2 regions of the Georgenia wangjunii genome follow, and region 1 is predicted to be linked to the other one. Evidence: riboswitches for the same ligand, from Rfam matches in the RefSeq annotation. Region 1 holds a riboswitch; the other holds the start of a gene.
What was found. Region 1 has a riboswitch for cyclic di-AMP ahead of V2J63_RS07035 (C40 family peptidase). Riboswitches for the same ligand answer to the same signal wherever they lie in the genome.
Positions count from the first base shown of each region.

Region 2: linked by a shared signal. The riboswitch ahead of V2J63_RS13355 (C40 family peptidase) and the one ahead of V2J63_RS07035 (C40 family peptidase) in region 1 are both predicted to bind cyclic di-AMP.

Region 1 is NZ_JAZGON010000003.1:200,040-215,374, reverse strand. Features, by position in the region: gene V2J63_RS07065 (dicarboxylate/amino acid:cation symporter) at 1-1,412, opposite strand, end outside; gene V2J63_RS07060 (hypothetical protein) at 2,146-2,424, shown strand; gene V2J63_RS07055 (hypothetical protein) at 2,731-3,657, shown strand; gene V2J63_RS07050 (hypothetical protein) at 3,693-4,115, shown strand; gene ddaH (dimethylargininase) at 4,256-5,068, shown strand; gene V2J63_RS07040 (universal stress protein) at 5,147-6,082, opposite strand; gene V2J63_RS07035 (C40 family peptidase) at 6,294-7,181, opposite strand; cyclic di-AMP (ydaO/yuaA leader) riboswitch at 7,187-7,347, opposite strand; gene V2J63_RS07030 (iron-dependent transcriptional repressor DtxR) at 7,544-8,245, opposite strand; gene V2J63_RS07025 (citrate synthase) at 8,393-9,454, shown strand; gene serC (phosphoserine transaminase) at 9,606-10,736, shown strand; gene V2J63_RS07015 (biliverdin-producing heme oxygenase) at 10,761-11,456, shown strand; gene V2J63_RS07010 (MFS transporter) at 11,652-13,181, opposite strand; gene V2J63_RS07005 (TetR/AcrR family transcriptional regulator) at 13,339-13,977, shown strand; gene V2J63_RS07000 (response regulator) at 14,016-14,690, opposite strand; gene V2J63_RS06995 (sensor histidine kinase) at 14,687-15,335, opposite strand, start outside.
Region 2 is NZ_JAZGON010000010.1:1,972-17,306, reverse strand. Features, by position in the region: gene V2J63_RS13410 (MarR family winged helix-turn-helix transcriptional regulator) at 1-396, shown strand, start outside; gene V2J63_RS13405 (MFS transporter) at 393-1,724, shown strand; gene V2J63_RS13400 (TrkH family potassium uptake protein) at 1,913-3,313, opposite strand; gene V2J63_RS13395 (sensor histidine kinase) at 3,767-4,810, shown strand; gene V2J63_RS13390 (response regulator) at 4,807-5,481, shown strand; gene V2J63_RS13385 (TetR/AcrR family transcriptional regulator) at 5,520-6,158, opposite strand; gene V2J63_RS13380 (MFS transporter) at 6,316-7,845, shown strand; gene V2J63_RS13375 (biliverdin-producing heme oxygenase) at 8,041-8,736, opposite strand; gene serC (phosphoserine transaminase) at 8,761-9,891, opposite strand; gene V2J63_RS13365 (citrate synthase) at 10,043-11,104, opposite strand; gene V2J63_RS13360 (iron-dependent transcriptional repressor DtxR) at 11,252-11,953, shown strand; cyclic di-AMP (ydaO/yuaA leader) riboswitch at 12,150-12,310, shown strand; gene V2J63_RS13355 (C40 family peptidase) at 12,316-13,203, shown strand; gene V2J63_RS13350 (universal stress protein) at 13,415-14,350, shown strand; gene ddaH (dimethylargininase) at 14,429-15,241, opposite strand.

The DNA of each region.
Region 1 (15,335 bases):
GGGCCCTCCGCGGCGGTCGCGGCCACGTCGGCCGCGTCGTCGTCGTCCACGAAGAGGTTCTCCGAGTTGGCCGAGTGGTACTTGTCGAGGTCGAGGATGCCCTCGCGCTTGGCGACGATGAGCGGCACGAGAGCCTGGCCGGCCACGTTGGTGGCGGTGCGGCCCATGTCGAGGATCGGGTCGATGGCGAGCAGCAGGCCCACGCCCGCGAGCGGCAGCCCGAGGGTGGACAGCGTGAGGGTGAGCATGACGATCGCGCCGGTGAGGCCGGCGGTCGCCGCCGACCCGACGACAGAGACGAACGCGATGAGCAGGTAGTCGGTGATGCTCAGCTCGACGCCGAAGAACTGGGCGACGAAGATCGCCGCGAGCGCCGGGTAGATCGCGGCGCACCCGTCCATCTTCGTCGTCGCGCCGAGCGGCACCGCGAAGGACGCGTACGAGCGCGGCACGCCGAGGTTGCGCTCCACCACGCGCTCCGTCAGGGGCAGCGTGCCGATCGAGGAGCGCGAGACGAAGCCGAGCTGGATCGCAGGCCAGGCGCCACGGAAGTAGCGCATGACGGGCAGGCCGTTCGCACGCAGGATCACCGGGTAGACGACGAGGACGACGAGCGCGAGACCCACGTAGACGGCGATGGCGAACGTCCCGAGCGGCAGGAGCGAGTCCCAGCCGTACGCGACGATCGCGTTGCCGATGAGGCCGAGGGTGCCGAGCGGGGCGAGGCGGATGACCCACCACAGGACCTTCTGGATGATCGCGAGGAGCGACCGGTTGAAGGAGAGGAACGGCTCGGCCTTGCTGCCCACGCGCAGGGCCGCGATCCCGACGACGAGCGCGAGGACGACGATCTGGAGGACGCTGAAGCTCACCGAGGTGCTGACGCCGGAGATGACGCCGTCGTCGCCGGTGCTCAGGCGGCTGTTCGTCGCGAGCCCGAGGAAGTTGGCGGGGACGAGGCCCTGGATGAAGTCGAGCCAGCTGCCGGTGCTGCTGGGCTCGCTCGCGGCGGCCTCCGAGACCGTCGTGTTCTCGCCCGGGCGCAGGACGAGACCGAGGCCGATCCCGATGGCGACCGAGACGAGCGCGGTGATGGCGAACCACAGGAGCGTCTGACCGGCGAGGCGCGCCCCGTTGGCCACACCGCGCAGGTTCGCGATCGAGGCGACGATCGCCGTGAACACGAGCGGCGGGACGATCGCCCGCAGGAGGCTGACGAACGTCGAGCCGATCGTGCTCAGCGTGACCTCGAGGCCGTTCGGCTGCCCGTCGGCCGTGTCGCCGATCTCGAGGGCGAGCCACCCGAGCAGGACGCCGACGACGAGCGCAAGGATGATCTGGACGCTGAAGGACGGCAGGCGCAGCCGGCGGCGCTGGGCGCTCGGCTCGGTAGCGGTGGATGGGGTGGACACAGGTGCTGCCTTTCTGACAGGGCGTGCGGCGGCGCGCGCCGGGGGCGCTGCGGTGACGCGGCTGAGGAGGTCCCGTCGCGCCCGTGACGCCGGGCGAGGATGCGGGGAGGGGACGCCGGCGGGGCCGGGCGTCGGTGCGGGAGCTGGGGAGGGGCTCAGGGCCGGGCGGTGCGCCGGGCTACTGCCCCGACCGCGCGCACGCGGTCACACGCCTGCTGGGTCAGACCCGGCAGGCGCGCAGACAACACAGCGCGCTCGCCTGACGTCGGAGGTCGACGACGGGGCGCACAGTGAGGTTCCAGCGGTTGAGCACGCACACTCCATGGGTACGGGGCGGCTCCGATCGCCGTCCGCCTCGGACCATAGCGGACGAGCGGTGGCGGCGGAAGCACGGGCGGCGCAGATCACACCCCGAGGCGTGGACGGCGAGCGCACCGGGTGGTGGCTGCGCGCCGGGCGTGGTCGACTTCCACCCGTGAGCGCCCGCACGCTGCCCCTGCCCGCCGCCGCCGCGTTCGAGCTGGTCACCGACCTCTCCCGGCACGGCGAGTGGATCCCCCTCACGCGCATGGACGTGCCCGAGCACCCCCTCCGGGTCGGCGACGACGTCGTCACCCCGACCGCCCCCCTCCTCCTCGACCCCCCCCCCCCCCCCCCCCCCCCCCCCCCCCCCCCCCCCCCCCCCCCCCCCCCCCCCCCCCCCCCCACGACCGCCCTCGTCCTCGTCGACCGGATGACCGTCGCACGCCTCGACCCGCCCGCCGGCGGCACCGATGGCGTCGCCGTCCTGCGCAAGTCCGGGCCGCTCCTCCTCGGCGTCGCCCGGATCACCGTCCACGGGGTCGACGACTCCCGTGCCCGCGTCCGGTGGGACGAGGACGTGTGGCTCCGCGGCCCCGTACCGCGTGCCGTGACCCGAGTCGTCCTCGCGCCGTTCCTCGACGCCATGGGGGCGCTCGCCCTCTGGCGCATCGCACGCTCTTTAAAGTCCGACGCCGCACCAAAAACCTGAGTCCATACCAACGTCTAGACCTGCGTCTAGACATTGGTCTAGAAACGGCCGTCGGATCCTCCACGGGGGCTCTGGGAGCCTTTTACGGGTCCGCGAGCGGGATAGCGTCAGTGCCTGACCCCGTCGGGGCGCAGGCGCGGATCTCCGGGCCTGTGCCGAAGTGGCGGGCGTCACGACAATTGCTTAACCGCGATGCCCAACAACGGCTCCCGGCGCACATGTTTCATAGGGAGAAACTTTTCCTTGGAGCGGCGCACCGAGAGCCCGCGGCGGGACCACGTCGCCCGGTCGAACGGGGAGGTTCTCATGACTGCACAGACAGTCCGCCCGCTGGTGCGCCAGCGCAAGGCTCGCTCGACCAGGTTCCGCCTCGACATCGGCGAGTGGCTCGTCCTGCGCGGCGCCGTCCTCGACGCGGTCCCTGACGCACCCGTGCCGGCGGACTTCGCACCGGCCGCCTTCGGCCTGACGGAGTTCGCCCCGCTGACCGAGGCCGAGCGCCGCCGCTCGTGGCAGATGCTCGCCCAGCGCGGCCTCGCGCGCTACGTCCCGTCGAACGACGACCTCGACGCCGTCGTCCAGCCGTTCGCGGCCGGCCTCATGACCCTCGCGCTCGCCGACGTCCGCGTGGACGTGCGGTCGTGGTCCGGCGCCGTCGGTGTCGCCCAGAGCACGGCCTGGCGCGACGGCCACACGGTCGCCCTCTCCCGCCGCCGCCGGCTCGCCTCACCGGCCCGCTCGGGCGAGCTGCAGTACGAGCAGGAGAGCACGGTCGAGATCAGCCTCGCCTCGGACGGCTCGCTCGTCGAGGAGATCCTGCGAGCGCTCCCCCTCGGTGACGACACCACGGGCCCGGACACCGTCGGAGGGCCCGTGACGACCGGGTGGACGATGTCGCACACGGTGGCCGACGCGATGCGCCGCGGTCGCCAGGAGGTCGTCCCCCACCTCTTCGGGCTCGACGCGACGGCGCTCGGCGCGCTCGGCACCACCTCCACCGCCCTCACCGGCGGCGTGCAGATCCTCGCCTACCGCAGCCCGACCGGCCGCCCCGAGATGCGCGCCGATCAGCTCGCGTTCGAGGGCGCCTGGGTGTGGACCGGGGCGGACATCATCGAGCTGCTCAGCGCCACTGCTGACAAGGTGACGCTCCAGCGCACCACCATGTGCACGGTCCGGACCCGTCTCCTGAGCGCGCTCACGCGCCTGCTGCACGCGGACGAGTTCCTCTGACCACCTCCGTTCCCCTCTGACAGACGGGTCACGAGATGACCATCGGGGAGAGCGCGCCAACGACGACGCGCAGAAGCGTCGGTCTGGTCGACGACGGTGCGCCGACCCCGGCCGTCGACGCTGCCGCCGCGCTCCCGGCCGCAGCCGACCTTCGCCTCATCCACGTGGGGCGGTCGACCACGGCGTCGGACGGCCCTCCGGCCGCCCCGCGGGCGCCGCGCGCCGGCTCCGCGCCCGTCGCTGCGGAGTGCGCCGGGCGTGCGCTGGCCGCCCACGCCTTCGTCGACGCGGCCGTCACCGATGCACGAGCCACCCTCAGCGACCTCTGGAGCGGGCTCATCGAGACGGTGACCCCCGCGGTCGAGCACGCGCAGCACGTCATGGACGTCGCCGCCCGCACCCCGAGCGACGAGCTCGGGTGGATCGACCGCGCACGCGAGCTCGGCTGGCGCGACTGACGGCCTGACCGTCCGCTCTCACGGGACCTCGACGCGCCGTCGTGCGATCGAGCCGCTCACGCGCACCCGCGCGCCGCCGCGAACCGCCCACGTGCGCTGCGTACGCTCGGCGGACCCCCGCTCACGAAGGAAGGTCCTCCATGCCCGCTACCCGCGAGGCCACCGCCCGTCGCTACCTCATGTGCCCGCCGACGTACTTCACGGTGAGCTACGAGATCAACCCGTGGATGCACCCGGAGGTCCCGACGAGCACGGAGCGGGCGGTCGAGCAGTGGGAGTCCCTCCGCGGGACCTACCTCGAGCTTGGCCACGACGTCGAGCTCATCGAGCCGATCGCCGGCCTGCCGGACATGGTCTACGCGGCGAACGGCGCCGTCATGGGCGACGGCGTCGTCTACTCGGCGAAGTTCACCTACCCGCAGCGCATGCCCGAGGGGCCCGCCTACGAGAAGTGGTTCGCCGACGCCGGCTTCCCCACGGTCACCGCCACGCAGACCAACGAGGGCGAGGGAGACATCCTCACCGTCGGCGACCTCGTCTTCGCCGGGACCGGGTTCCGTACCTCGCACGCCTCGCACCTCGAGCTGCAGGAGGCGATCGGCAAGCCGGTCATCTCCATGCACCTCGTGGACCCGCGGTTCTACCACCTCGACACGGCGATGATGGTGCTCTCCGACTCCGAGATCGCCTACTACCCGCCGGCGTTCTCCCCGGGCAGCCGTCGTGTGCTCGAGCACCTCTTCCCCGACGCCGTCATCGCGACGGAGGCCGACGCGGTCGTGCTGGGCCTCAACGGCGTCAGCGACGGCAGGAACGTCATCCACAACCCGCGCGCGACCGACCTCGCCGGCGCGCTCGCCGAGCGCGGCTTCAACCCGATCGGCATCGACACGTCCGAGCTGCTCAAGGGCGGCGGCGGGGCCAAGTGCTGCACCCTGGAGATCCGCCCCTGACCTCCGCGCGCCGCCGCAGCCCGACCCTCACGCGCACCCGTCCCGCCCGTCCCGCCCGGGGGCGGGCGGGCGGCGCGTTCAGGGGCGGCGGCGCCAGGGGACGTCGCTCGGGGACGTGCCCTCGTCCGCGCAGCGGGCGGGCACGACGAGCACCGGGCACACCGCGTGGTGGAGCACCGCCTGGCTCGTCGAGCCGAGGAGCAGACCGGCGAACCCGCCGCGCCCGCGGGAGCCGACGACGACGAGGTCGACCGCCGTGGAGAACTCGGCGAGCAGGGCCGCGGCGTTCCCGTCGAGGGCGTGCTGGCTCACGACGATGTCCCGCCCGTCCACGGCCCGCTCGACGGCGACGCTCAGCCCCTCCTTGACGTCGGCGAGCACCTCGTCGCGGTCGACGGCGGCCGGCAGCCAGGCGAGAGACCCCACGCCGCCACCGATCGGCACGGTCGCGACGGCGGTGAGGTGGGCGTTCCAGGCGATGGCCTCGTCGACGGCGCGGCGCAGTGCGACCTTCGCCGACTCCGAGCCGTCGACACCGACGACCATGCGCCGCACCGGCGTGTACGCGGGCTGCCCCTCGGGCGGCTGCGGCACGACGACGGTGGGGCAGTGCGCGTGCGCCGGCAGCGCCGAGGAGACGGTGCCGAGGAGCCGGTCGGTGAACCCGCCACCGCCACGGGTGCCGACGACGGCGATCCCGGCCTGGCGGGAGAGCTCGACGAGCACGCCGGCGGGGTCACCGGTCTCGAGCGCGGACGTGACGTGGACGCCGGCGGCGCTCGCGCGGGCGACGGCCTCGTCGAGGACGGTCTGGGCGCCCTGCTGGATCGCCGAGTCGTCGACGGCGGCGAACCCGCCGTCGAGGGACGCGACCGTGAAGGACGGCACGGCGTAGGCGCACACGACGTGCACGCGCCAGCCAAGGGTCTTCGCCTCGGCGACCGCCCAGTCGACGGCGGCAAGGCTCGCCTCCGAGCCATCCACCCCGACGAGTACGACGTTCTCACGAGCCATGATCACCATCTCCGCCGATCGGGGAACTGCTCGTTCCCATCATGGTCCATGCCGGCCGTCCCGGGCCGCCATTCGCTCCCGGACGGACGACGACGGCCCGCACCTGGCGCGACGCCCCGTCCGTGCTGCCGATCCGTCCGGCCTTCGCCGGGTCGATCCGCAACGCAGTGGGTGCCGACGCCCGGTACGGGCCGTCGATGAAGGAGAGGGCTCAGCCGACTCGGATGAAGGTGGGCGCCCCGCGCCCGACGTGCGAGATGGGGCCGGCCTGCAGCGGCTTGGAGGGGTTGCGGGCGGCGATGTGCTGACCGTCACCGAGGTAGATGCCGACGTGGCCGGGCCACCAGACGAGGTCACCGGGGCGGGCCTCGGAGGCGCTGACGACGGTGCCGGCGTTGCGCTGGGCCGCGCTCGAGCGCGGGATGCTGATGCCGACCTGCGCGAAGACGTACGACGTGAAGCCGGAGCAGTCGAAGCCGGCCGGGGTCGCGCCGCCCCACACGTACGGGGTGCCGACGTAGCGGTAGGCGATGTCGACGATCGAGCCACTGGAGTAGTTCTGCGCGGGAGCGGCCTGGGCGGCCTGGGCCGGCGCCTCGGCGGCGGAGGAGGAGGCGGCGGCGGCGGGTGCCTCGGAGCGGGCGCTCGTGCGCGAGGCGGACTCGGCGGCGCGAGCCGCGGCGATGGCCTCGGCCTCGGCAGCGGCCTGAGCGGCAGCCTCGGCGGCGGCGATCTCCTGGACCCGGGCCGCGACGGGCTCGGCGGCGACCTCGGCCTTGGGCGGCGTCGCGGCGGCCTCGGCCACCTCGACGCTCCACTCGACGTCGGTCGGCACGGCCACGCTCGGGGAGAGCGTCGACAGCGCGGCGCGGGCCTCTCCCGCCAGCGAGGCGACGTCGACCGACGGGAGCGCCGTCGTCGTGCCGTCCGTGGAGGCGATCGCGGTGCTGGCGGCCATCGTGATGGCCAGTCCGGAGGACGCCGCGACGACCATGCCGCGGCGGGCGACGGGTCCGGTGACGGCCTGGCCGAAGGTGCTCAGCGGGGTCAGGGGGCGGCGTGCTGCGCGGTGGCGCGCGCCTGTGGTGGTAACGGTCACGTGTGTGTGCCTCTCCTGTCGCCTGCGAGGTGAGCTGTCGGGTGCGGGTTGGAGATTCACCCGGCTCGTCCCGCTCTCGCAGTCCGAGCTTTACCCCTAGGGGCCGACCGGAGCCGACCGCCAATCATGGTTCCCCCGTCCCTGCCGACGGTTTCGTTCTGGACCTCGGGCGGCGGCAGGGTTCGGCGTCCGTCCGGGGGCTCCCCGATATGGAGGGTGCGGGAAGCGTTCGCGACACTACACACCGCACACGGCCATGTCACGTTCCGGTCACGGTCCTGTGGAGATTGTGCTGGACGTCACACGTGAAGTGGCACGGTGCTGCCGGTGGCGTGCGCTAACAACCGGTGCGTCCGGCGCCCTCAGACGTCGACGAAGAGGTGTCGCGCGACGTCGTCGGGCAGGTCCAGCACGAGGTGGGAGGCGGGCGATCGAACAGAGACCACCTCGGTGCCGCGCTGGACGAGGACGGCGGCGCCGGGCCGCACCCCGGCCTCGGAGAGGCGCTTGAGGAGCTCGACGTCGACCTGGAGCGGCTCCCCGATGCGGCGCAGGGTCATGGGGGCGTCGCGCTCCGGCGGCGTCGTGAGTCCGGCCGCCTCGAGCAGGTTGATGACGGCGCGTGCCGGCGGGTCGAGCGGGGTCTCCCCGAGGTTCTCCAGGCCGGGGATGGGGTTGCCGTACGGGTCGTGGTGCGGGTGGTCGAGCAGCTGGACGAGGCGCTTCTCCACGCGCTCGCTCATGACGTGCTCCCAGCGGCACGCCTCCTCGTGGACGTACTCCCAGTCGAGGCCGACGACGTCGGTGAGGAGCCGCTCGGCGAGGCGGTGCTTGCGCATGACCCTGGTCGCCTTCTCGCGGCCCGCAGCGGTCAGCTCGAGCTGGCGCGTCCCCGTGAGGATGAGGAGACCGTCGCGCTCGAGCCGGGCGACCGTCTGCGACACGGTGGGACCGGAGTGCCCCAGGCGCTCGGCGATCCGCGCGCGCATGGGCGGGACCCCCTCCTCCTCCAGCTCGTAGACCGTCTTGAGGTACATCTCCGTCGTATCGATCAGGTCAGCCATGTCGCCTGCTCTCTAGTCCTTGGGCTCTCCAGCCAGGATATGGCGTCGGACGGCGCGGGGACCCGCCACCGGCGCACGACCTCGGCCGGCGTCGCCGGCCGAGGACGGCGTCGGGAGTGACCCGCGTCACGGCTAGCATCACCCCTGATGACCCACGAGCACTCGGAACCCGCCGCGGGCAGCCCCGCGGGAGGGCGGACGCCCTTCGCCGCCGATCCCACCATCTACGCCCGCCTGCCCGACGGGTCCGTCACCTACCGCGGCCAGCCGCTCACCGCGCTCCTCGGCCAGCACTTCGAGGCGGTGTGGGGGTTGCTCGTCGACGGGTCCCCGACGCCGGGGCTCCCGCCGGCCGAGCCGTTCCCGCTGCCGGTGCGCACGGGTGACGTGCGGGTCGACGTCCAGAGCGCCCTCGCCCAGCTCGCGCCCGTCTGGGGGTTCCGTCCCCTGCTCGACGTCTCCGCGGAGCGCGCCCGGGACGACCTCGCGCGCGCCTCCGTCATGGCGCTGTCCTTCGTCGCCCAGTCCGCGCGCGGCCTCGACCTGCCGGCGGTGCCTCAGCAGGAGGTCGAGCAGGGCTCGACGATCGCCGAGCGGTTCCTCATCCGTTGGCGGGGCGAGGCCAGACCGGAGTCCGCCGCTGCCCTCGACAGCCTGTGGACCGTCATGGCCGAGAACGGTCTCACCACCTCCACCCGCGTCGCGCGGCTCGTCGCGAGCACGGGCGCCGACGCCGCCGCGTGCCTCTCGGGCGCCGTCGCCGCCGTCGGGGGCCCGCTCACGGGTGGGGCCGCCGTCCGCGCCGTCGGGCTCATCCGCGACGCCGACCGGGCCGGTGACGCGGCGACGACGGTCCGGACCGTCCTCGAGGAGACCCACCTCGTCCCCGGGTTCGCCCGCAGCGACGAGCTCGTCGACGACACCCGCGCCGACCTCGTCCACGCGGTCTGCGCGCGGCTCGAGGTCCCGCTGCTCGACGCGGCGGAGGCCGTCGAGCGCGCCGCGGGCGAGGCGCTCCAGGACCTGTCGGACCGGCCCGTGCGCGCGAGCGCGACGTTCTGGGCGGCCGTCCTCCTCGACTTCGCGGGCGTCGAGCCGCGGCTGTTCAATGCGCTGCTCATCTGCGGGCGGACGGCGGGGTGGTCCGCGCACATCCTCGACGTGCAGCGCTCCCTCCTCCGGCTCGCGCCGGGACCCGGAGCGAGGTGACCGGGCGGCCGGCGACGGGCGCGGGTGCGGCCCCGCCGGGCGCGGCCGTGAGCGGCGGTCGGGGCCGGCCCGCGCGCGGGCGCCTCGCGAGCAGGGGCGCGGCCGTGAGCGGTCCGCCCGGGCACCGGCACCGGGGTGGGAGGATCGCGCCATGAGCACGACGCCGACGATCAGCATCCCGACCGAGCTCCTCCCCGCCGACGGCCGGTTCGGCTGCGGCCCGAGCAAGGTGCGCCCCTCGCACGTCGACGCCCTCGCCGCCGTCGGCGCGACGCTCATGGGCACGTCCCACCGCCAGGCGCCGGTGCGCTCACTCGTCGGCCGGGTCCGCGCCGGCATCGCCGAGCTGCTCGGCGCGCCCGAGGGGTACGAGGTGGTCCTCGGCAACGGAGGGTCGACGGCGTTCTGGGACGCCGCGACGTTCTCGCTCGTGCACCGCCGCGCCCGCCACGCCGCGTTCGGCGAGTTCGGCGCGAAGTTCGCCGCGGCGACCACCGGCGCCCCCTTCCTCGAGGACTCCGAGGTCGTGACCGCGGAGCCGGGGGCGCTCGCCGTCGTCGACGCCGCGCCGGGCGCGGACGTCTACGCCTGGCCGCAGAACGAGACCTCCACCGGCGTCCTCTCCCCCGTGCGCCGGGTCCCCGGCGCCGACGCGGGCGCGCTCATGCTCGTCGACGCGACCTCCGCCGCCGGCGGCGTCGCCGTCGACCTCGCCGAGAGCGACGTCTACTACTTCGCGCCGCAGAAGAGCTTCGCCTCCGACGGCGGGCTGTGGCTCGCGGTGTGCTCGCCCGCCGCGCTCGCCCGCATCGAGGAGATCGACGCCTCAGACCGCTGGATCCCGGACTTCCTCTCCCTCCAGGCCGCGGTCGACAACTCCCGCAAGGACCAGACCCTCAACACCCCGGCCATCGCCACGCTCGTGCTCCTCGCCGAGCAGGTCGAGTGGATGCTCGGCAACGGCGGCCTCGCCTGGGCCGCGCAGCGCACCGCAGCATCGGCCGAGATCCTCTACGGCTGGGCGGCCGAGCGGGCCTGGGCCACGCCGTTCGTCGACGTGCCGGAGCACCGCTCCCCCGTCGTCGGGACGATCGACCTCGACGAGGCCATCGACGCGACGGGGGTGACGGCGGCGCTGCGGGCCAACGGCATCGTCGACGTCGAGCCGTACCGCAAGCTCGGGCGCAACCAGCTGCGCGTCGGCATGTTCCCGGCCGTCGATCCCGAGGACGTGCGCGCCCTGACGGCGTGCGTCGACCACGTCGTCGAGAAGCTGGCCTGAGCCGCACCCTCCGAAGGAGCCCGAATGGCCGACGCCACCTCCGGCGCCCTGCTCGACCCGCCGGCCCCGGCGCTCGCGCAGGCGGTGCCGCCGTTCTCGACGACGCTGCGCCTGAGTACCCGCGACGTCCACGAGGACGCGGAGAACGTCGGCTTCATGAAGCGGCTCTTCGCCGGCGAGATGCCGCGCGAGGGCTACGCGGCGCTGGTGACGCAGCACTGGTTCGTCTACACCGCGCTCGAGGAGCGCGGCCGGGTCCTCGCGGCGGACCCGGTGGCGGGCGCGTTCATCACCGCGGACCTCGAGCGGCTCCCGAGCATCGAGGCGGACCTCACGTTCCTCGTCGGTGCCGACTGGCGCGCGCGTATCGAGCCGCTCGCGGCGACCGCCCGGTACGCCGAGCGCATCGCCGCCCTCGACAAGGCCGGCCCGTTCGTCGCCCACCACTACACGCGCTACCTCGGTGACCTCTCCGGTGGGCTCGCGATCGGCCGCATCCTCGCGCGCACCTACGACCTCGCCCCCGGCGAGGACGGCGTGCGGTTCTACCACTTCCCGGCCATCCCCAAGCCGAAGCTCTTCAAGGACGGCTACCGCCGCGCGCTCGACGAGGCGCCGTGGTCCGAGCGCGAGCGCGAGCAGGTCCTCGCCGAGGCCCGTCTCGCCTTCGAGCTCAACGCCGGCATGACGGTCGAGCTCGGGCAGCACTTCCCCGCCTGACGCCGGTGTCGCCGCCGCCGCCGCGCGGGTCCCTGCCAGGTGGAGGACGCACGTCCGTGCGCCTCGGCACGGACCGGCCGGGGTCGAGCGTGTCGAGGCGCACGGACCTCGACACGGACCGGCCGCGGGCGGGTGGCGGCGCGAAGCAGCGCGGCCGGGGCTCGCGCTCCAGCCGCGGTCGCCGACCCCTCGGACCTACCGCGCGGTGCGCAGCGTCCGCAGCGCGATCCACGCCGCGACGAGCATGGTCGCGACGCCGATCGCCGACGTGACGACGACCCCGGAGTCGAAGGCGTGCCGCGCGGACTCGAGGAGCGCCTCCCCCGGCCCGGACGGCAGCCGCGACGCCACCTCGTGCGCGCCGCCGAGCGTCTCCTCCGCGGCGCGGGTGTCGGCGGCGCCGAGCCCGTCGGGCACGGCCACCCGCGTGCGGTAGGCGGCGGTGAGGATGCTGCCGAGGACGGCGGTGCCGAGCACCGCGCCCACCTCGTACGCCGTCTCCGAGATCGCCGATGCCGCGCCGGCCTTCGTGGCCGGCACGCTCGAGAGGATGAGGTCGTTGGAGATCGTCTCGGCCGAGCCCACCCCGGCGCCGAGGATCATGAACGCAACGAGCAGCCCGACGTCGGAGCCGGACGTGCCGCTGAGGAGCACCACCGCGTACCCGACGGCGTTGAGCAGCAACCCGGACGCGACCACCCGCGCCGGCCGCACGCGCCGCACGACCGGCACGACCGCCAGCCCGGCGATGATCGTCACCGCGAGCCCCGGCAGGAGGACGAGCCCGGCCTCCATCGGTGCGCGCCCGCTCACGAGCTGCAGGTGCTGGGAGATGAAGAAGAGGAAGCCCACGAGGGAGAAGACGCTGAGCAGGTTCGCCGCCACGGCGCCGCTGAACACGGGGTTGGTGAAGAGGCGGACGTCGAGCATGGGCGAGGCGCGGCGCAGCTGGCGCCGGACGAAGACGACGCCGGCGAGGATCCCGAGCGCGACCGGCACGAGCGGCTCGACGCCCCAGCCGGACTCGGCGAGGCTCTTGATCCCGTAGACGAGCGGGACCATCGTCGCCAGCGAAAGGCCGATGCTCAGCGGGTCGATCGGCCCGGGCGCGGGGTCGCGCGACTCGGGCAGGAGGAACGGTCCGAACGCGAGGAGCGGGAGGAGGACCGGCACGGCGAGGAGGAAGACCGAGCCCCACCAGAAGTGCTCGAGGAGGAAGCCCCCGACGATCGGTCCGAGGGCCGCGCCGCCGGAGAAGCCGGCCGCCCAGACGGCGATCGCCGTCCGGCGCTCCGTGGGCTCGACGAAGATGTTGCGGATGAGCGAGAGCGTCGCCGGCATGAGCATGGCGCCGAAGAACCCGAGCCCGGCGCGCGCGGAGATGAGCATCGCGGCACTCGGGGCGAACGCGGCGAGGGCCGAGATGACGGTGAAGCCGATGCTGCCGACGAGCAGGAGCCGGCGGCGCCCGATCCGGTCCCCGAGGCTGCCCATGGGGACGAGCAGGCCGGCGAGGACGAGCGGGTAGACGTCGACGATCCACAGCAGCTCGGTCCCGCCCGGGCGTAGGTCCTCCGAGATGGACGGTACGGCGAAGCTGAGCACCGTGTTGTCCACCGCGACGAGGAGCACGGGAAGCATGAGGACGGCCAGCGCGGCCCACCGCCGCCTCGTGCTGAGGGTGGGTGGGGCGTCCTGGGTGGGGACGGTCGGGTGAGCGGTCATGCGGTGCTCCACTGCGGGGTCGGGCGGGGCGACGGGAAGTCGCCGGCGTAGGCGGGTCGGGCTCGGGACACGGCGCGGCGACCCCATCGGCGCTGCATGTCCGTCGTCTACTGTACCGTCTGGACGGTACATGTGTCACGCGGCTACCGTTGCGGGTATGTCAGCCAGGGACGCCGTGCTCGACGCCTTCGCCGACCTCCTCATCGGCGACGGGGAACGAGCAGCCACCCTTGACGCCGTCGCGGCCCGCGCGCAGGTGTCCAAGGGCGGCCTGCTCTACCACTTCAAGTCGCGCGACGCGCTCGTCGACGGGCTCATCGAGCGCCTCCGCGAGCTCGCAGCCGCCGACGTCGCCGCGATGCGCGTCGCCCCCGAGGGCCCTTCCGCGTACTACGTCAGCTCCTCGGACTTCGCGGGCTCCCCGCTCGACCGGGCCCTCGTCGCGACCGCGCGCCTCGCCCAGAACGCGAGCCCGAACGCCCGCGACGCGATGCGCGAGATCCAGCAGCAGTGGTACGCCCTCATCGCCGAGGAGGTAGGCGATCCGGCCTCCGCGCGCGCCATCCTCCTCATCGGCGACGGGCTCTACTACAACGCCGCCCTGGCCGGCGGCCCCTCGAGCGCGCCCACGCCGGGCGGCAGCGCGGGCGACGGCGGCGGTGCGGGCGACGACGGCGGCGACGACGGCGCGGACGGTCCGGCCGCGTCCGAGCCCGAGGCCGAGGCCGACGACGACATCGCGGCACTCCTCGGCGTCGTCGAGCTCCTCAAGCGCCACGCCGCGACCCGCGGCTGATCTCACGCGCTCACCGGTGCAGGGTCCGCTCGCGGGCGCTACCGCTCGAACCGGTAGCCGACACCCGGCTCGGTGAGGAGGTACCGCGGGGAGCTCGGCTGGTCCTCGAGCTTGCGGCGGAGCTGCGCCATGTACACGCGCAGGTAGTTGGTCTCGTCGGCGTAGCTCGGGCCCCACACCGCCTGGAGCAGGTCACGGTGCGTGACGAGCGCGCCGTCGGAGCGAACGAGCGTCTCGAGCAGGTTCCACTCGGTGGGCGTGAGGTGCACGGCGAGACCCGCGCGTTCGGTCCGTCGCGCCTCGAGGTCGATGGTGAGGGCACCCGCGTGGACGACGGCGGGGGCGGGTGTCGGCGTCGTCCTGCGTAGCGCGGCGCGAAGCCGGGCGAGCAGCTCGTCGACACCGAAGGGCTTGGTGACGTAGTCGTCCGCGCCGGCGTCGAGGGCGGCGACCTTCTCCTCCTGCGCCTCGCGCGCGGAGAGGATGAGGACCGGGACGCTCGACCACACGCGCAGCGCGCGGACGACCTCGATCCCATCGGTGTCGGGCAGCCCGAGGTCAATGATTGCGACGTCGGGCGGGGTGGCGCGGGCGAGCGCGATGGCCCGGTTGCCGCGCCCGGTCGACACGACGTCGAAGCCTCGCGCCTCGAGGTTGATCGTCAGCGTGCGCACGAGGGCGACGTCGTCGTCGACGAGGAGGAGGCGGGTCACCTCGCTGCCACCGGCAGGTCCACCGTCATGGTGAGTCCACCCCGGGGGGTGTGCGACGGCGTGATGACGGCGTCCATGGCCTGGGCGAAACCTTGTGCGATGGCGAGCCCGAGCCCAGCGTTGGAGGTGTGCTCGCGGTCGTCGAGCCGCTGGAAGGGCACGAACATCGTCGCCCAGCGCTCTGCCGGCACGCCCGGGCCGTGGTCGACGACGTGCAGCCGAGCGCGGTCGCCGCCGTCGTGGCCGCGCACGATCTCCGCCGTCACCTCGACGGGGGTGGCGCCTGGGCTGAAGCGGAGCGCGTTCCGCACGAGGTTGTCGACGACGCGCTCGAGCAGCCCGGCGTCCGCGAGGACCGGCGGGAGGTCGTCCGGGATCGTCGTCACGACGGGAGCGCCGCGTTCCGCCAGCAGCGCCCGAGCGACGACCTCGTCGAGCGTGACGGGAGCGAGGTGGACCGCGACCGCGTCGGACTGCAGGCGGCTCATGTCGAGGAGGTTAGTGATGACGCGAGTCAGCCTGTCGGTGGAGTCCTCGATGGTCGCGAGGAGCTCGGCGCGCTGGTCCGGCCGCCACTCGACGTCGTCCTGGCGCAGCGTGCTCACCGCCGCCTTCGTGCTGGCCAGAGGCGTGCGGAGATCGTGC
Region 2 (15,335 bases), on a different contig from region 1:
GAGCTCCGCGTGCTGATCCTGCGCCTGTCACGGCGCATCCGCACGGAGTCGAACCCCGCCGATGTCAGCGAGTCCCAGTACTGCGTGCTCTCCGGCCTCACCCTCAACGGCCCGATGACGCCGCGCGCTCTCGCCGAGCGCGACCACGTCCAGCCGCCCACGATGACGCGCACCATCGCGACGCTCGAGGCGGCCGGCCACGTCACGCGCAGCAGCCACCCCTCGGACGGGCGCCAGGTCCTCATCGAGCTGACGCCGTCGGGCGCGAGCCTCGTGCGTGAGACGCGCAAGCGGCGCAACGTGTGGATGGCGGAACGACTCAAGGGCATCACCGCCGAGGAGCGCGAGGTGCTCACCGAGGCCGTCCGGATCCTCGAGAGGATGGCGACGGATTGAGCACGACCTTCCACTCGCTCCGCTACTTCAACTACCGCCTGTGGTTCACGGGCGCCCTCGTGGCCAACATCGGCACGTGGATCCAGCGCGTCGCCCAGGACTGGCTCGTCCTCACGCACCTGTCCGAGGACTCCGGCCTCGCCGTCGGCATCGTCACCGCGCTGCAGTTCGCGCCGACGCTCCTCCTCAGCCCGTACGCGGGGGTCCTCGCCGACCGCCTGCCCCGGCGCCAGATGCTCATGGCCACCCAGGGCGCCATGGGCGTGCTCGCCGGTGGGCTCGGTGCGCTCGTGCTCTCGGGCAACGCCGAGCTGTGGCACGTCTACCTCTTCGCGCTCGGCCTCGGCGTGGTCAGCGCGTTCGACTCACCCGTGCGCCAGACGTTCGTCGCCGAGATGGTGCCCGCCAAGAGCCTGCCGAACGCCGTCGGGCTCAACAGCGCCTCCTTCAACGCTGCCCGCCTCATCGGCCCCGGCGCCGGTGGGCTGCTCATCGCGGCGGTCGGGCCCGGCTGGGCGTTCCTCATCAACGCGGTCAGCTTCGGCGCGACGATCTTCTCCCTCAGCCTCATGCGCCGCGCCGAGCTCCACGAGATGCCGCACAGCGGGCGCTCCAAGGGTCAGGTCCGTGCGGGGCTCGCGTACGTGCGCCACCGTACGGACATCCTCGTCATCATGGTGGTCATGGGCGTGGTCTCCGCGTTCGGCCTCAACTTCCAGCTGACGAGCGCCGTCATGGCCCGCGAGGTCTTCGACAAGGGGGCCAGCGGGTACGGCATCCTCGGCTCGATCATGGCGATCGGCTCGCTGGCCGGCGCGCTCATGGCCGCCCGCCGCAAGCACCCGCGGGTCCGGCTCGTCATCGGGTCCGCCTTCGCCTTCGGCGTGCTCGCCGGCGTCATGGCGCTCATGCCGACGTACGAGACCTACGCGATCTCGACCATCGCCGTCGGCTTCGCCTCGCTCACGATGATGACGGCGGCCAACACCGTCATCCAGATGTCCACCGAGCCGGCCATGCGCGGGCGCGTCATGAGCCTCTACATGATGGTGCTGCTCGGCTCCACGCCGATCGGCGCGCCCCTCGTCGGGTGGGTCTCGGAGGCGTTCGGCGCCCGGTGGTCGATCGGCGTCGGGGCGATCGCCGCGCTGCTGGTGGCCACGGTCGCGGCGGTCTGGACGAAGCGGACGTGGCAGGTCAAGGTCACGTACGAGCTCCGGCCGCGCCCGCACGTCACGCTCACCGGCCCGGGGGAGCGCCGCGCCCGCGAGCTCGCCCGCGCCGACCTGGCCCGTCAGGACGCGCAGCACTCCTCGCACGTGGCCTGACGACGACGGCGCCCGGCTCGGCGCCGTCCTTGCCGCCCCGGCGCCGTCGCCCCGGCCAGCCTGCAGGCGCACGGCCCAGCGTGGCCGGCCCGGGCGCCGGCCCGGGCGCCGGGCGGCGGGGGCCCGGGCGCCGGCTGGCGGGGACCCGCGTCGCGGCGTCGGCCTGCCCCCGGTGCCGGGCACCGCCCTCAGCCGATGAGCGCGGTGGTCTCGGGGTAGCGGAACGCCTGCTCGCGGGTACGCATGGCTAGCGCCGTGCCGAGCGTGATCGGCCCGAGCCGGCCGACGAACATGAGTGCGCACAGGAGCAGCTGGTGGGGGAGCGCGAGGTCCGCCGTGATCCCCGTCGAGAGGCCGACGGTCGCGAAGGCGGACACGACCTCGAAGAGGATCTCGTCGAGGGTGAAGGGCGACGTCATGGCGATCGTGATCGTCGACGCCATGACAAGGGCGACACTGAGCAGCGCGACCGTGAGCGCCTGCCGGAGCGTGACCGAGGAGATCCGCCACCCGTAGGCGGAGACGTCGCGGTCCCCGCGCAGCTCTGACCAGATGGCGAGGCCGAGGACGGCGAACGTCGTCACCTTGATACCGCCGGCCGTGCCGGCGCTGCCACCGCCGATGAGCATGAGCACGTCCATGCCGAGCCACGTGCCGGTGTTGAGCTCGGCGACGTCGACGCTGTTGAAGCCCGCGGTCCGGGTGGTGACGGACTGGAACAGTGCCGCGAGCACCTTGCCCGGGCCGCTGAGCGACCCCAGCGCCGCGCCGTTCCACTCCGCGACGAGCACGAAGAGTGTGCCACCCGAGACGAGCAGCGCCGTCATGAGCAGCGTGAGCTTCGTCTGCAGGCTCCACCGCGCGGGCCGCCGGTGCTGGCGGTACAGCTCGAGCAGCACCGGGAAGCCGAGCCCGCCGACGACGAGCGCGGCAGCGATGGGCAAGCAGATCCACGGGTCGCTGCCGTAGGGGACGAGGTTGTCGCTGAACAGCGCGAAGCCAGCGTTGTTGAACGCCGAGATCGAGTGGAACAGCCCTAGCCATGCCGCCCGCCCGAGCGGCACGTCGTAGCCGATGGACCACCGCAGCGTGAGCGCGAGCGCGGTCACCGTCTCGACGACAACAACGGTGCGCAGCACGTTGAGCAGGACGGTGCGTACGTCCCCGAGCCGGGCGGTCCGCGTCGCCGTCGCGGCCACGACCTTGCTCTGCAGGCGCAGCCGGTGGGAGAGCATGAGGCCGAGGACGGACGCGAGCGTCATGACGCCGAAGCCGCCGACCTGGATGAGGCCGAGGATGACCACCTGGCCGAAGGTGCTCCAGTACGTCGGCGTGTCGACGATGATGAGGCCGGTGACGCAGACCGCCGAGACGGCGGTGAAGAACGCCTCGATGAGGCTCGCGTCCTGGCCAGTCGCGGACACGGGCAGCAGCAAGAGGGCCGTGCCCCCGACGATGGCGACGGCGAAACCGAGGACCACCACCTGGACCGGGCGTCGGCGGCTGATCTCCCGGTGCGCGCGCGTCGCGGTGGAGCGGCGGGAGGGTGGGAGCAGCCGGTGCAGGCGCCCTTCGGGTGCTGCGGGCACGGCCGGCGGCGGCGTGGACCGCCGGCGCGGCGGAGTCGTCGGATGGATGTCGGGGGAGGTGGTCACCAGTGCCTGGGCTCTCGGGTCGTCTCGCGCCACGGCGCCCGTGCGGGCACGCGGAGTGGCGCATCTGAGCGTAGGAAGTCCGGGGCAGCCGGAGATGCGCGGAAGGCTCCGCGAGGCATCAGGATTTCGTTAAGAGGCCCGCGCCGACGCCGGACGTCGTGTTCCGGGCCGCTGTGCCAGGCTGAGCGCGTGCCCACCCCGACGGCCCCACGGCGTATGAGACGCGCGCCGCTGGACGGGAGCTCCAGCGCGGGCCGGAGCGCCCGCCCGGGCAGCGGCGCCCGCCCGGACGAGAGCGCCCGCCTTGGTGCGGTCGCCCGCGCGAGCTGGCGCGCGCGGCTGACCGCCGGGACAGGGGTGTCACCGACGCGGCGGATATCGGCGCTCGTGCTTGCCGCCGCGGGCCTGCCCCTGGCGACCGTCGCGCTCGCCGCCGCGCGTGCCGAGCTCGCGCTGGGGAGCTTGCTCCTCATCTACCTGCTCGCCGTCGTCGTCATCGCCGCGCTCGGCGGCCTCGTGCCCGGCGTGCTCGCCGCGGCGGCGTCGTTCATGCTCGCCAACTGGTTCCTCACCCCGCCGTACCACACGCTTGCCGTCGCGGAGGGGGACAGCGTGGTCGAGCTCGTCGTCTTCGTCGTTGCAGCCGTCGTCGTGAGCGCGACCGTCGAGCTGGCTGCGCGCGACCGCGCGACGTATCAGGAGGAGATCGCCGCGCAGGAGGTGGCGGCCCGCGAGCTAGCCGCGGCGGACCGCGTGCGCTCGGCGCTCATCGCCGCCGTCGGGCACGATCTCCGCACGCCTCTGGCCAGCACGAAGGCGGCGGTGAGCACGCTGCGCCAGGACGACGTCGAGTGGCGGCCGGACCAGCGCGCCGAGCTCCTCGCGACCATCGAGGACTCCACCGACAGGCTGACTCGCGTCATCACTAACCTCCTCGACATGAGCCGCCTGCAGTCCGACGCGGTCGCGGTCCACCTCGCTCCCGTCACGCTCGACGAGGTCGTCGCTCGGGCGCTGCTGGCGGAACGCGGCGCTCCCGTCGTGACGACGATCCCGGACGACCTCCCGCCGGTCCTCGCGGACGCCGGGCTGCTCGAGCGCGTCGTCGACAACCTCGTGCGGAACGCGCTCCGCTTCAGCCCAGGCGCCACCCCCGTCGAGGTGACGGCGGAGATCGTGCGCGGCCACGACGGCGGCGACCGCGCTCGGCTGCACGTCGTCGACCACGGCCCGGGCGTGCCGGCAGAGCGCTGGGCGACGATGTTCGTGCCCTTCCAGCGGCTCGACGACCGCGAGCACACCTCCAACGCTGGGCTCGGGCTCGCCATCGCACAAGGTTTCGCCCAGGCCATGGACGCCGTCATCACGCCGTCGCACACCCCCCGGGGTGGACTCACCATGACGGTGGACCTGCCGGTGGCAGCGAGGTGACCCGCCTCCTCCTCGTCGACGACGACGTCGCCCTCGTGCGCACGCTGACGATCAACCTCGAGGCGCGAGGCTTCGACGTCGTGTCGACCGGGCGCGGCAACCGGGCCATCGCGCTCGCCCGCGCCACCCCGCCCGACGTCGCAATCATTGACCTCGGGCTGCCCGACACCGATGGGATCGAGGTCGTCCGCGCGCTGCGCGTGTGGTCGAGCGTCCCGGTCCTCATCCTCTCCGCGCGCGAGGCGCAGGAGGAGAAGGTCGCCGCCCTCGACGCCGGCGCGGACGACTACGTCACCAAGCCCTTCGGTGTCGACGAGCTGCTCGCCCGGCTTCGCGCCGCGCTACGCAGGACGACGCCGACACCCGCCCCCGCCGTCGTCCACGCGGGTGCCCTCACCATCGACCTCGAGGCGCGACGGACCGAACGCGCGGGTCTCGCCGTGCACCTCACGCCCACCGAGTGGAACCTGCTCGAGACGCTCGTTCGCTCCGACGGCGCGCTCGTCACGCACCGTGACCTGCTCCAGGCGGTGTGGGGCCCGAGCTACGCCGACGAGACCAACTACCTGCGCGTGTACATGGCGCAGCTCCGCCGCAAGCTCGAGGACCAGCCGAGCTCCCCGCGGTACCTCCTCACCGAGCCGGGTGTCGGCTACCGGTTCGAGCGGTAGCGCCCGCGAGCGGACCCTGCACCGGTGAGCGCGTGAGATCAGCCGCGGGTCGCGGCGTGGCGCTTGAGGAGCTCGACGACGCCGAGGAGTGCCGCGATGTCGTCGTCGGCCTCGGCCTCGGGCTCGGACGCGGCCGGACCGTCCGCGCCGTCGTCGCCGCCGTCGTCGCCCGCACCGCCGCCGTCGCCCGCGCTGCCGCCCGGCGTGGGCGCGCTCGAGGGGCCGCCGGCCAGGGCGGCGTTGTAGTAGAGCCCGTCGCCGATGAGGAGGATGGCGCGCGCGGAGGCCGGATCGCCTACCTCCTCGGCGATGAGGGCGTACCACTGCTGCTGGATCTCGCGCATCGCGTCGCGGGCGTTCGGGCTCGCGTTCTGGGCGAGGCGCGCGGTCGCGACGAGGGCCCGGTCGAGCGGGGAGCCCGCGAAGTCCGAGGAGCTGACGTAGTACGCGGAAGGGCCCTCGGGGGCGACGCGCATCGCGGCGACGTCGGCGGCTGCGAGCTCGCGGAGGCGCTCGATGAGCCCGTCGACGAGCGCGTCGCGCGACTTGAAGTGGTAGAGCAGGCCGCCCTTGGACACCTGCGCGCGGGCCGCGACGGCGTCAAGGGTGGCTGCTCGTTCCCCGTCGCCGATGAGGAGGTCGGCGAAGGCGTCGAGCACGGCGTCCCTGGCTGACATACCCGCAACGGTAGCCGCGTGACACATGTACCGTCCAGACGGTACAGTAGACGACGGACATGCAGCGCCGATGGGGTCGCCGCGCCGTGTCCCGAGCCCGACCCGCCTACGCCGGCGACTTCCCGTCGCCCCGCCCGACCCCGCAGTGGAGCACCGCATGACCGCTCACCCGACCGTCCCCACCCAGGACGCCCCACCCACCCTCAGCACGAGGCGGCGGTGGGCCGCGCTGGCCGTCCTCATGCTTCCCGTGCTCCTCGTCGCGGTGGACAACACGGTGCTCAGCTTCGCCGTACCGTCCATCTCGGAGGACCTACGCCCGGGCGGGACCGAGCTGCTGTGGATCGTCGACGTCTACCCGCTCGTCCTCGCCGGCCTGCTCGTCCCCATGGGCAGCCTCGGGGACCGGATCGGGCGCCGCCGGCTCCTGCTCGTCGGCAGCATCGGCTTCACCGTCATCTCGGCCCTCGCCGCGTTCGCCCCGAGTGCCGCGATGCTCATCTCCGCGCGCGCCGGGCTCGGGTTCTTCGGCGCCATGCTCATGCCGGCGACGCTCTCGCTCATCCGCAACATCTTCGTCGAGCCCACGGAGCGCCGGACGGCGATCGCCGTCTGGGCGGCCGGCTTCTCCGGCGGCGCGGCCCTCGGACCGATCGTCGGGGGCTTCCTCCTCGAGCACTTCTGGTGGGGCTCGGTCTTCCTCCTCGCCGTGCCGGTCCTCCTCCCGCTCCTCGCGTTCGGACCGTTCCTCCTGCCCGAGTCGCGCGACCCCGCGCCCGGGCCGATCGACCCGCTGAGCATCGGCCTTTCGCTGGCGACGATGGTCCCGCTCGTCTACGGGATCAAGAGCCTCGCCGAGTCCGGCTGGGGCGTCGAGCCGCTCGTGCCGGTCGCGCTCGGGATCCTCGCCGGCGTCGTCTTCGTCCGGCGCCAGCTGCGCCGCGCCTCGCCCATGCTCGACGTCCGCCTCTTCACCAACCCCGTGTTCAGCGGCGCCGTGGCGGCGAACCTGCTCAGCGTCTTCTCCCTCGTGGGCTTCCTCTTCTTCATCTCCCAGCACCTGCAGCTCGTGAGCGGGCGCGCACCGATGGAGGCCGGGCTCGTCCTCCTGCCGGGGCTCGCGGTGACGATCATCGCCGGGCTGGCGGTCGTGCCGGTCGTGCGGCGCGTGCGGCCGGCGCGGGTGGTCGCGTCCGGGTTGCTGCTCAACGCCGTCGGGTACGCGGTGGTGCTCCTCAGCGGCACGTCCGGCTCCGACGTCGGGCTGCTCGTTGCGTTCATGATCCTCGGCGCCGGGGTGGGCTCGGCCGAGACGATCTCCAACGACCTCATCCTCTCGAGCGTGCCGGCCACGAAGGCCGGCGCGGCATCGGCGATCTCGGAGACGGCGTACGAGGTGGGCGCGGTGCTCGGCACCGCCGTCCTCGGCAGCATCCTCACCGCCGCCTACCGCACGCGGGTGGCCGTGCCCGACGGGCTCGGCGCCGCCGACACCCGCGCCGCGGAGGAGACGCTCGGCGGCGCGCACGAGGTGGCGTCGCGGCTGCCGTCCGGGCCGGGGGAGGCGCTCCTCGAGTCCGCGCGGCACGCCTTCGACTCCGGGGTCGTCGTCACGTCGGCGATCGGCGTCGCGACCATGCTCGTCGCGGCGTGGATCGCGCTGCGGACGCTGCGCACCGCGCGGTAGGTCCGAGGGGTCGGCGACCGCGGCTGGAGCGCGAGCCCCGGCCGCGCTGCTTCGCGCCGCCACCCGCCCGCGGCCGGTCCGTGTCGAGGTCCGTGCGCCTCGACACGCTCGACCCCGGCCGGTCCGTGCCGAGGCGCACGGACGTGCGTCCTCCACCTGGCAGGGACCCGCGCGGCGGCGGCGGCGACACCGGCGTCAGGCGGGGAAGTGCTGCCCGAGCTCGACCGTCATGCCGGCGTTGAGCTCGAAGGCGAGACGGGCCTCGGCGAGGACCTGCTCGCGCTCGCGCTCGGACCACGGCGCCTCGTCGAGCGCGCGGCGGTAGCCGTCCTTGAAGAGCTTCGGCTTGGGGATGGCCGGGAAGTGGTAGAACCGCACGCCGTCCTCGCCGGGGGCGAGGTCGTAGGTGCGCGCGAGGATGCGGCCGATCGCGAGCCCACCGGAGAGGTCACCGAGGTAGCGCGTGTAGTGGTGGGCGACGAACGGGCCGGCCTTGTCGAGGGCGGCGATGCGCTCGGCGTACCGGGCGGTCGCCGCGAGCGGCTCGATACGCGCGCGCCAGTCGGCACCGACGAGGAACGTGAGGTCCGCCTCGATGCTCGGGAGCCGCTCGAGGTCCGCGGTGATGAACGCGCCCGCCACCGGGTCCGCCGCGAGGACCCGGCCGCGCTCCTCGAGCGCGGTGTAGACGAACCAGTGCTGCGTCACCAGCGCCGCGTAGCCCTCGCGCGGCATCTCGCCGGCGAAGAGCCGCTTCATGAAGCCGACGTTCTCCGCGTCCTCGTGGACGTCGCGGGTACTCAGGCGCAGCGTCGTCGAGAACGGCGGCACCGCCTGCGCGAGCGCCGGGGCCGGCGGGTCGAGCAGGGCGCCGGAGGTGGCGTCGGCCATTCGGGCTCCTTCGGAGGGTGCGGCTCAGGCCAGCTTCTCGACGACGTGGTCGACGCACGCCGTCAGGGCGCGCACGTCCTCGGGATCGACGGCCGGGAACATGCCGACGCGCAGCTGGTTGCGCCCGAGCTTGCGGTACGGCTCGACGTCGACGATGCCGTTGGCCCGCAGCGCCGCCGTCACCCCCGTCGCGTCGATGGCCTCGTCGAGGTCGATCGTCCCGACGACGGGGGAGCGGTGCTCCGGCACGTCGACGAACGGCGTGGCCCAGGCCCGCTCGGCCGCCCAGCCGTAGAGGATCTCGGCCGATGCTGCGGTGCGCTGCGCGGCCCAGGCGAGGCCGCCGTTGCCGAGCATCCACTCGACCTGCTCGGCGAGGAGCACGAGCGTGGCGATGGCCGGGGTGTTGAGGGTCTGGTCCTTGCGGGAGTTGTCGACCGCGGCCTGGAGGGAGAGGAAGTCCGGGATCCAGCGGTCTGAGGCGTCGATCTCCTCGATGCGGGCGAGCGCGGCGGGCGAGCACACCGCGAGCCACAGCCCGCCGTCGGAGGCGAAGCTCTTCTGCGGCGCGAAGTAGTAGACGTCGCTCTCGGCGAGGTCGACGGCGACGCCGCCGGCGGCGGAGGTCGCGTCGACGAGCATGAGCGCGCCCGCGTCGGCGCCGGGGACCCGGCGCACGGGGGAGAGGACGCCGGTGGAGGTCTCGTTCTGCGGCCAGGCGTAGACGTCCGCGCCCGGCGCGGCGTCGACGACGGCGAGCGCCCCCGGCTCCGCGGTCACGACCTCGGAGTCCTCGAGGAAGGGGGCGCCGGTGGTCGCCGCGGCGAACTTCGCGCCGAACTCGCCGAACGCGGCGTGGCGGGCGCGGCGGTGCACGAGCGAGAACGTCGCGGCGTCCCAGAACGCCGTCGACCCTCCGTTGCCGAGGACCACCTCGTACCCCTCGGGCGCGCCGAGCAGCTCGGCGATGCCGGCGCGGACCCGGCCGACGAGTGAGCGCACCGGCGCCTGGCGGTGGGACGTGCCCATGAGCGTCGCGCCGACGGCGGCGAGGGCGTCGACGTGCGAGGGGCGCACCTTGCTCGGGCCGCAGCCGAACCGGCCGTCGGCGGGGAGGAGCTCGGTCGGGATGCTGATCGTCGGCGTCGTGCTCATGGCGCGATCCTCCCACCCCGGTGCCGGTGCCCGGGCGGACCGCTCACGGCCGCGCCCCTGCTCGCGAGGCGCCCGCGCGCGGGCCGGCCCCGACCGCCGCTCACGGCCGCGCCCGGCGGGGCCGCACCCGCGCCCGTCGCCGGCCGCCCGGTCACCTCGCTCCGGGTCCCGGCGCGAGCCGGAGGAGGGAGCGCTGCACGTCGAGGATGTGCGCGGACCACCCCGCCGTCCGCCCGCAGATGAGCAGCGCATTGAACAGCCGCGGCTCGACGCCCGCGAAGTCGAGGAGGACGGCCGCCCAGAACGTCGCGCTCGCGCGCACGGGCCGGTCCGACAGGTCCTGGAGCGCCTCGCCCGCGGCGCGCTCGACGGCCTCCGCCGCGTCGAGCAGCGGGACCTCGAGCCGCGCGCAGACCGCGTGGACGAGGTCGGCGCGGGTGTCGTCGACGAGCTCGTCGCTGCGGGCGAACCCGGGGACGAGGTGGGTCTCCTCGAGGACGGTCCGGACCGTCGTCGCCGCGTCACCGGCCCGGTCGGCGTCGCGGATGAGCCCGACGGCGCGGACGGCGGCCCCACCCGTGAGCGGGCCCCCGACGGCGGCGACGGCGCCCGAGAGGCACGCGGCGGCGTCGGCGCCCGTGCTCGCGACGAGCCGCGCGACGCGGGTGGAGGTGGTGAGACCGTTCTCGGCCATGACGGTCCACAGGCTGTCGAGGGCAGCGGCGGACTCCGGTCTGGCCTCGCCCCGCCAACGGATGAGGAACCGCTCGGCGATCGTCGAGCCCTGCTCGACCTCCTGCTGAGGCACCGCCGGCAGGTCGAGGCCGCGCGCGGACTGGGCGACGAAGGACAGCGCCATGACGGAGGCGCGCGCGAGGTCGTCCCGGGCGCGCTCCGCGGAGACGTCGAGCAGGGGACGGAACCCCCAGACGGGCGCGAGCTGGGCGAGGGCGCTCTGGACGTCGACCCGCACGTCACCCGTGCGCACCGGCAGCGGGAACGGCTCGGCCGGCGGGAGCCCCGGCGTCGGGGACCCGTCGACGAGCAACCCCCACACCGCCTCGAAGTGCTGGCCGAGGAGCGCGGTGAGCGGCTGGCCGCGGTAGGTGACGGACCCGTCGGGCAGGCGGGCGTAGATGGTGGGATCGGCGGCGAAGGGCGTCCGCCCTCCCGCGGGGCTGCCCGCGGCGGGTTCCGAGTGCTCGTGGGTCATCAGGGGTGATGCTAGCCGTGACGCGGGTCACTCCCGACGCCGTCCTCGGCCGGCGACGCCGGCCGAGGTCGTGCGCCGGTGGCGGGTCCCCGCGCCGTCCGACGCCATATCCTGGCTGGAGAGCCCAAGGACTAGAGAGCAGGCGACATGGCTGACCTGATCGATACGACGGAGATGTACCTCAAGACGGTCTACGAGCTGGAGGAGGAGGGGGTCCCGCCCATGCGCGCGCGGATCGCCGAGCGCCTGGGGCACTCCGGTCCCACCGTGTCGCAGACGGTCGCCCGGCTCGAGCGCGACGGTCTCCTCATCCTCACGGGGACGCGCCAGCTCGAGCTGACCGCTGCGGGCCGCGAGAAGGCGACCAGGGTCATGCGCAAGCACCGCCTCGCCGAGCGGCTCCTCACCGACGTCGTCGGCCTCGACTGGGAGTACGTCCACGAGGAGGCGTGCCGCTGGGAGCACGTCATGAGCGAGCGCGTGGAGAAGCGCCTCGTCCAGCTGCTCGACCACCCGCACCACGACCCGTACGGCAACCCCATCCCCGGCCTGGAGAACCTCGGGGAGACCCCGCTCGACCCGCCGGCACGCGCCGTCATCAACCTGCTCGAGGCGGCCGGACTCACGACGCCGCCGGAGCGCGACGCCCCCATGACCCTGCGCCGCATCGGGGAGCCGCTCCAGGTCGACGTCGAGCTCCTCAAGCGCCTCTCCGAGGCCGGGGTGCGGCCCGGCGCCGCCGTCCTCGTCCAGCGCGGCACCGAGGTGGTCTCTGTTCGATCGCCCGCCTCCCACCTCGTGCTGGACCTGCCCGACGACGTCGCGCGACACCTCTTCGTCGACGTCTGAGGGCGCCGGACGCACCGGTTGTTAGCGCACGCCACCGGCAGCACCGTGCCACTTCACGTGTGACGTCCAGCACAATCTCCACAGGACCGTGACCGGAACGTGACATGGCCGTGTGCGGTGTGTAGTGTCGCGAACGCTTCCCGCACCCTCCATATCGGGGAGCCCCCGGACGGACGCCGAACCCTGCCGCCGCCCGAGGTCCAGAACGAAACCGTCGGCAGGGACGGGGGAACCATGATTGGCGGTCGGCTCCGGTCGGCCCCTAGGGGTAAAGCTCGGACTGCGAGAGCGGGACGAGCCGGGTGAATCTCCAACCCGCACCCGACAGCTCACCTCGCAGGCGACAGGAGAGGCACACACACGTGACCGTTACCACCACAGGCGCGCGCCACCGCGCAGCACGCCGCCCCCTGACCCCGCTGAGCACCTTCGGCCAGGCCGTCACCGGACCCGTCGCCCGCCGCGGCATGGTCGTCGCGGCGTCCTCCGGACTGGCCATCACGATGGCCGCCAGCACCGCGATCGCCTCCACGGACGGCACGACGACGGCGCTCCCGTCGGTCGACGTCGCCTCGCTGGCGGGAGAGGCCCGCGCCGCGCTGTCGACGCTCTCCCCGAGCGTGGCCGTGCCGACCGACGTCGAGTGGAGCGTCGAGGTGGCCGAGGCCGCCGCGACGCCGCCCAAGGCCGAGGTCGCCGCCGAGCCCGTCGCGGCCCGGGTCCAGGAGATCGCCGCCGCCGAGGCTGCCGCTCAGGCCGCTGCCGAGGCCGAGGCCATCGCCGCGGCTCGCGCCGCCGAGTCCGCCTCGCGCACGAGCGCCCGCTCCGAGGCACCCGCCGCCGCCGCCTCCTCCTCCGCCGCCGAGGCGCCGGCCCAGGCCGCCCAGGCCGCTCCCGCGCAGAACTACTCCAGTGGCTCGATCGTCGACATCGCCTACCGCTACGTCGGCACCCCGTACGTGTGGGGCGGCGCGACCCCGGCCGGCTTCGACTGCTCCGGCTTCACGTCGTACGTCTTCGCGCAGGTCGGCATCAGCATCCCGCGCTCGAGCGCGGCCCAGCGCAACGCCGGCACCGTCGTCAGCGCCTCCGAGGCCCGCCCCGGTGACCTCGTCTGGTGGCCCGGCCACGTCGGCATCTACCTCGGTGACGGTCAGCACATCGCCGCCCGCAACCCCTCCAAGCCGCTGCAGGCCGGCCCCATCTCGCACGTCGGGCGCGGGGCGCCCACCTTCATCCGAGTCGGCTGAGCCCTCTCCTTCATCGACGGCCCGTACCGGGCGTCGGCACCCACTGCGTTGCGGATCGACCCGGCGAAGGCCGGACGGATCGGCAGCACGGACGGGGCGTCGCGCCAGGTGCGGGCCGTCGTCGTCCGTCCGGGAGCGAATGGCGGCCCGGGACGGCCGGCATGGACCATGATGGGAACGAGCAGTTCCCCGATCGGCGGAGATGGTGATCATGGCTCGTGAGAACGTCGTACTCGTCGGGGTGGATGGCTCGGAGGCGAGCCTTGCCGCCGTCGACTGGGCGGTCGCCGAGGCGAAGACCCTTGGCTGGCGCGTGCACGTCGTGTGCGCCTACGCCGTGCCGTCCTTCACGGTCGCGTCCCTCGACGGCGGGTTCGCCGCCGTCGACGACTCGGCGATCCAGCAGGGCGCCCAGACCGTCCTCGACGAGGCCGTCGCCCGCGCGAGCGCCGCCGGCGTCCACGTCACGTCCGCGCTCGAGACCGGTGACCCCGCCGGCGTGCTCGTCGAGCTCTCCCGCCAGGCCGGGATCGCCGTCGTCGGCACCCGTGGCGGTGGCGGGTTCACCGACCGGCTCCTCGGCACCGTCTCCTCGGCGCTGCCGGCGCACGCGCACTGCCCCACCGTCGTCGTGCCGCAGCCGCCCGAGGGGCAGCCCGCGTACACGCCGGTGCGGCGCATGGTCGTCGGTGTCGACGGCTCGGAGTCGGCGAAGGTCGCACTGCGCCGCGCCGTCGACGAGGCCATCGCCTGGAACGCCCACCTCACCGCCGTCGCGACCGTGCCGATCGGTGGCGGCGTGGGGTCTCTCGCCTGGCTGCCGGCCGCCGTCGACCGCGACGAGGTGCTCGCCGACGTCAAGGAGGGGCTGAGCGTCGCCGTCGAGCGGGCCGTGGACGGGCGGGACATCGTCGTGAGCCAGCACGCCCTCGACGGGAACGCCGCGGCCCTGCTCGCCGAGTTCTCCACGGCGGTCGACCTCGTCGTCGTCGGCTCCCGCGGGCGCGGCGGGTTCGCCGGTCTGCTCCTCGGCTCGACGAGCCAGGCGGTGCTCCACCACGCGGTGTGCCCGGTGCTCGTCGTGCCCGCCCGCTGCGCGGACGAGGGCACGTCCCCGAGCGACGTCCCCTGGCGCCGCCGCCCCTGAACGCGCCGCCCGCCCGCCCCCGGGCGGGACGGGCGGGACGGGTGCGCGTGAGGGTCGGGCTGCGGCGGCGCGCGGAGGTCAGGGGCGGATCTCCAGGGTGCAGCACTTGGCCCCGCCGCCGCCCTTGAGCAGCTCGGACGTGTCGATGCCGATCGGGTTGAAGCCGCGCTCGGCGAGCGCGCCGGCGAGGTCGGTCGCGCGCGGGTTGTGGATGACGTTCCTGCCGTCGCTGACGCCGTTGAGGCCCAGCACGACCGCGTCGGCCTCCGTCGCGATGACGGCGTCGGGGAAGAGGTGCTCGAGCACACGACGGCTGCCCGGGGAGAACGCCGGCGGGTAGTAGGCGATCTCGGAGTCGGAGAGCACCATCATCGCCGTGTCGAGGTGGTAGAACCGCGGGTCCACGAGGTGCATGGAGATGACCGGCTTGCCGATCGCCTCCTGCAGCTCGAGGTGCGAGGCGTGCGAGGTACGGAACCCGGTCCCGGCGAAGACGAGGTCGCCGACGGTGAGGATGTCTCCCTCGCCCTCGTTGGTCTGCGTGGCGGTGACCGTGGGGAAGCCGGCGTCGGCGAACCACTTCTCGTAGGCGGGCCCCTCGGGCATGCGCTGCGGGTAGGTGAACTTCGCCGAGTAGACGACGCCGTCGCCCATGACGGCGCCGTTCGCCGCGTAGACCATGTCCGGCAGGCCGGCGATCGGCTCGATGAGCTCGACGTCGTGGCCAAGCTCGAGGTAGGTCCCGCGGAGGGACTCCCACTGCTCGACCGCCCGCTCCGTGCTCGTCGGGACCTCCGGGTGCATCCACGGGTTGATCTCGTAGCTCACCGTGAAGTACGTCGGCGGGCACATGAGGTAGCGACGGGCGGTGGCCTCGCGGGTAGCGGGCATGGAGGACCTTCCTTCGTGAGCGGGGGTCCGCCGAGCGTACGCAGCGCACGTGGGCGGTTCGCGGCGGCGCGCGGGTGCGCGTGAGCGGCTCGAT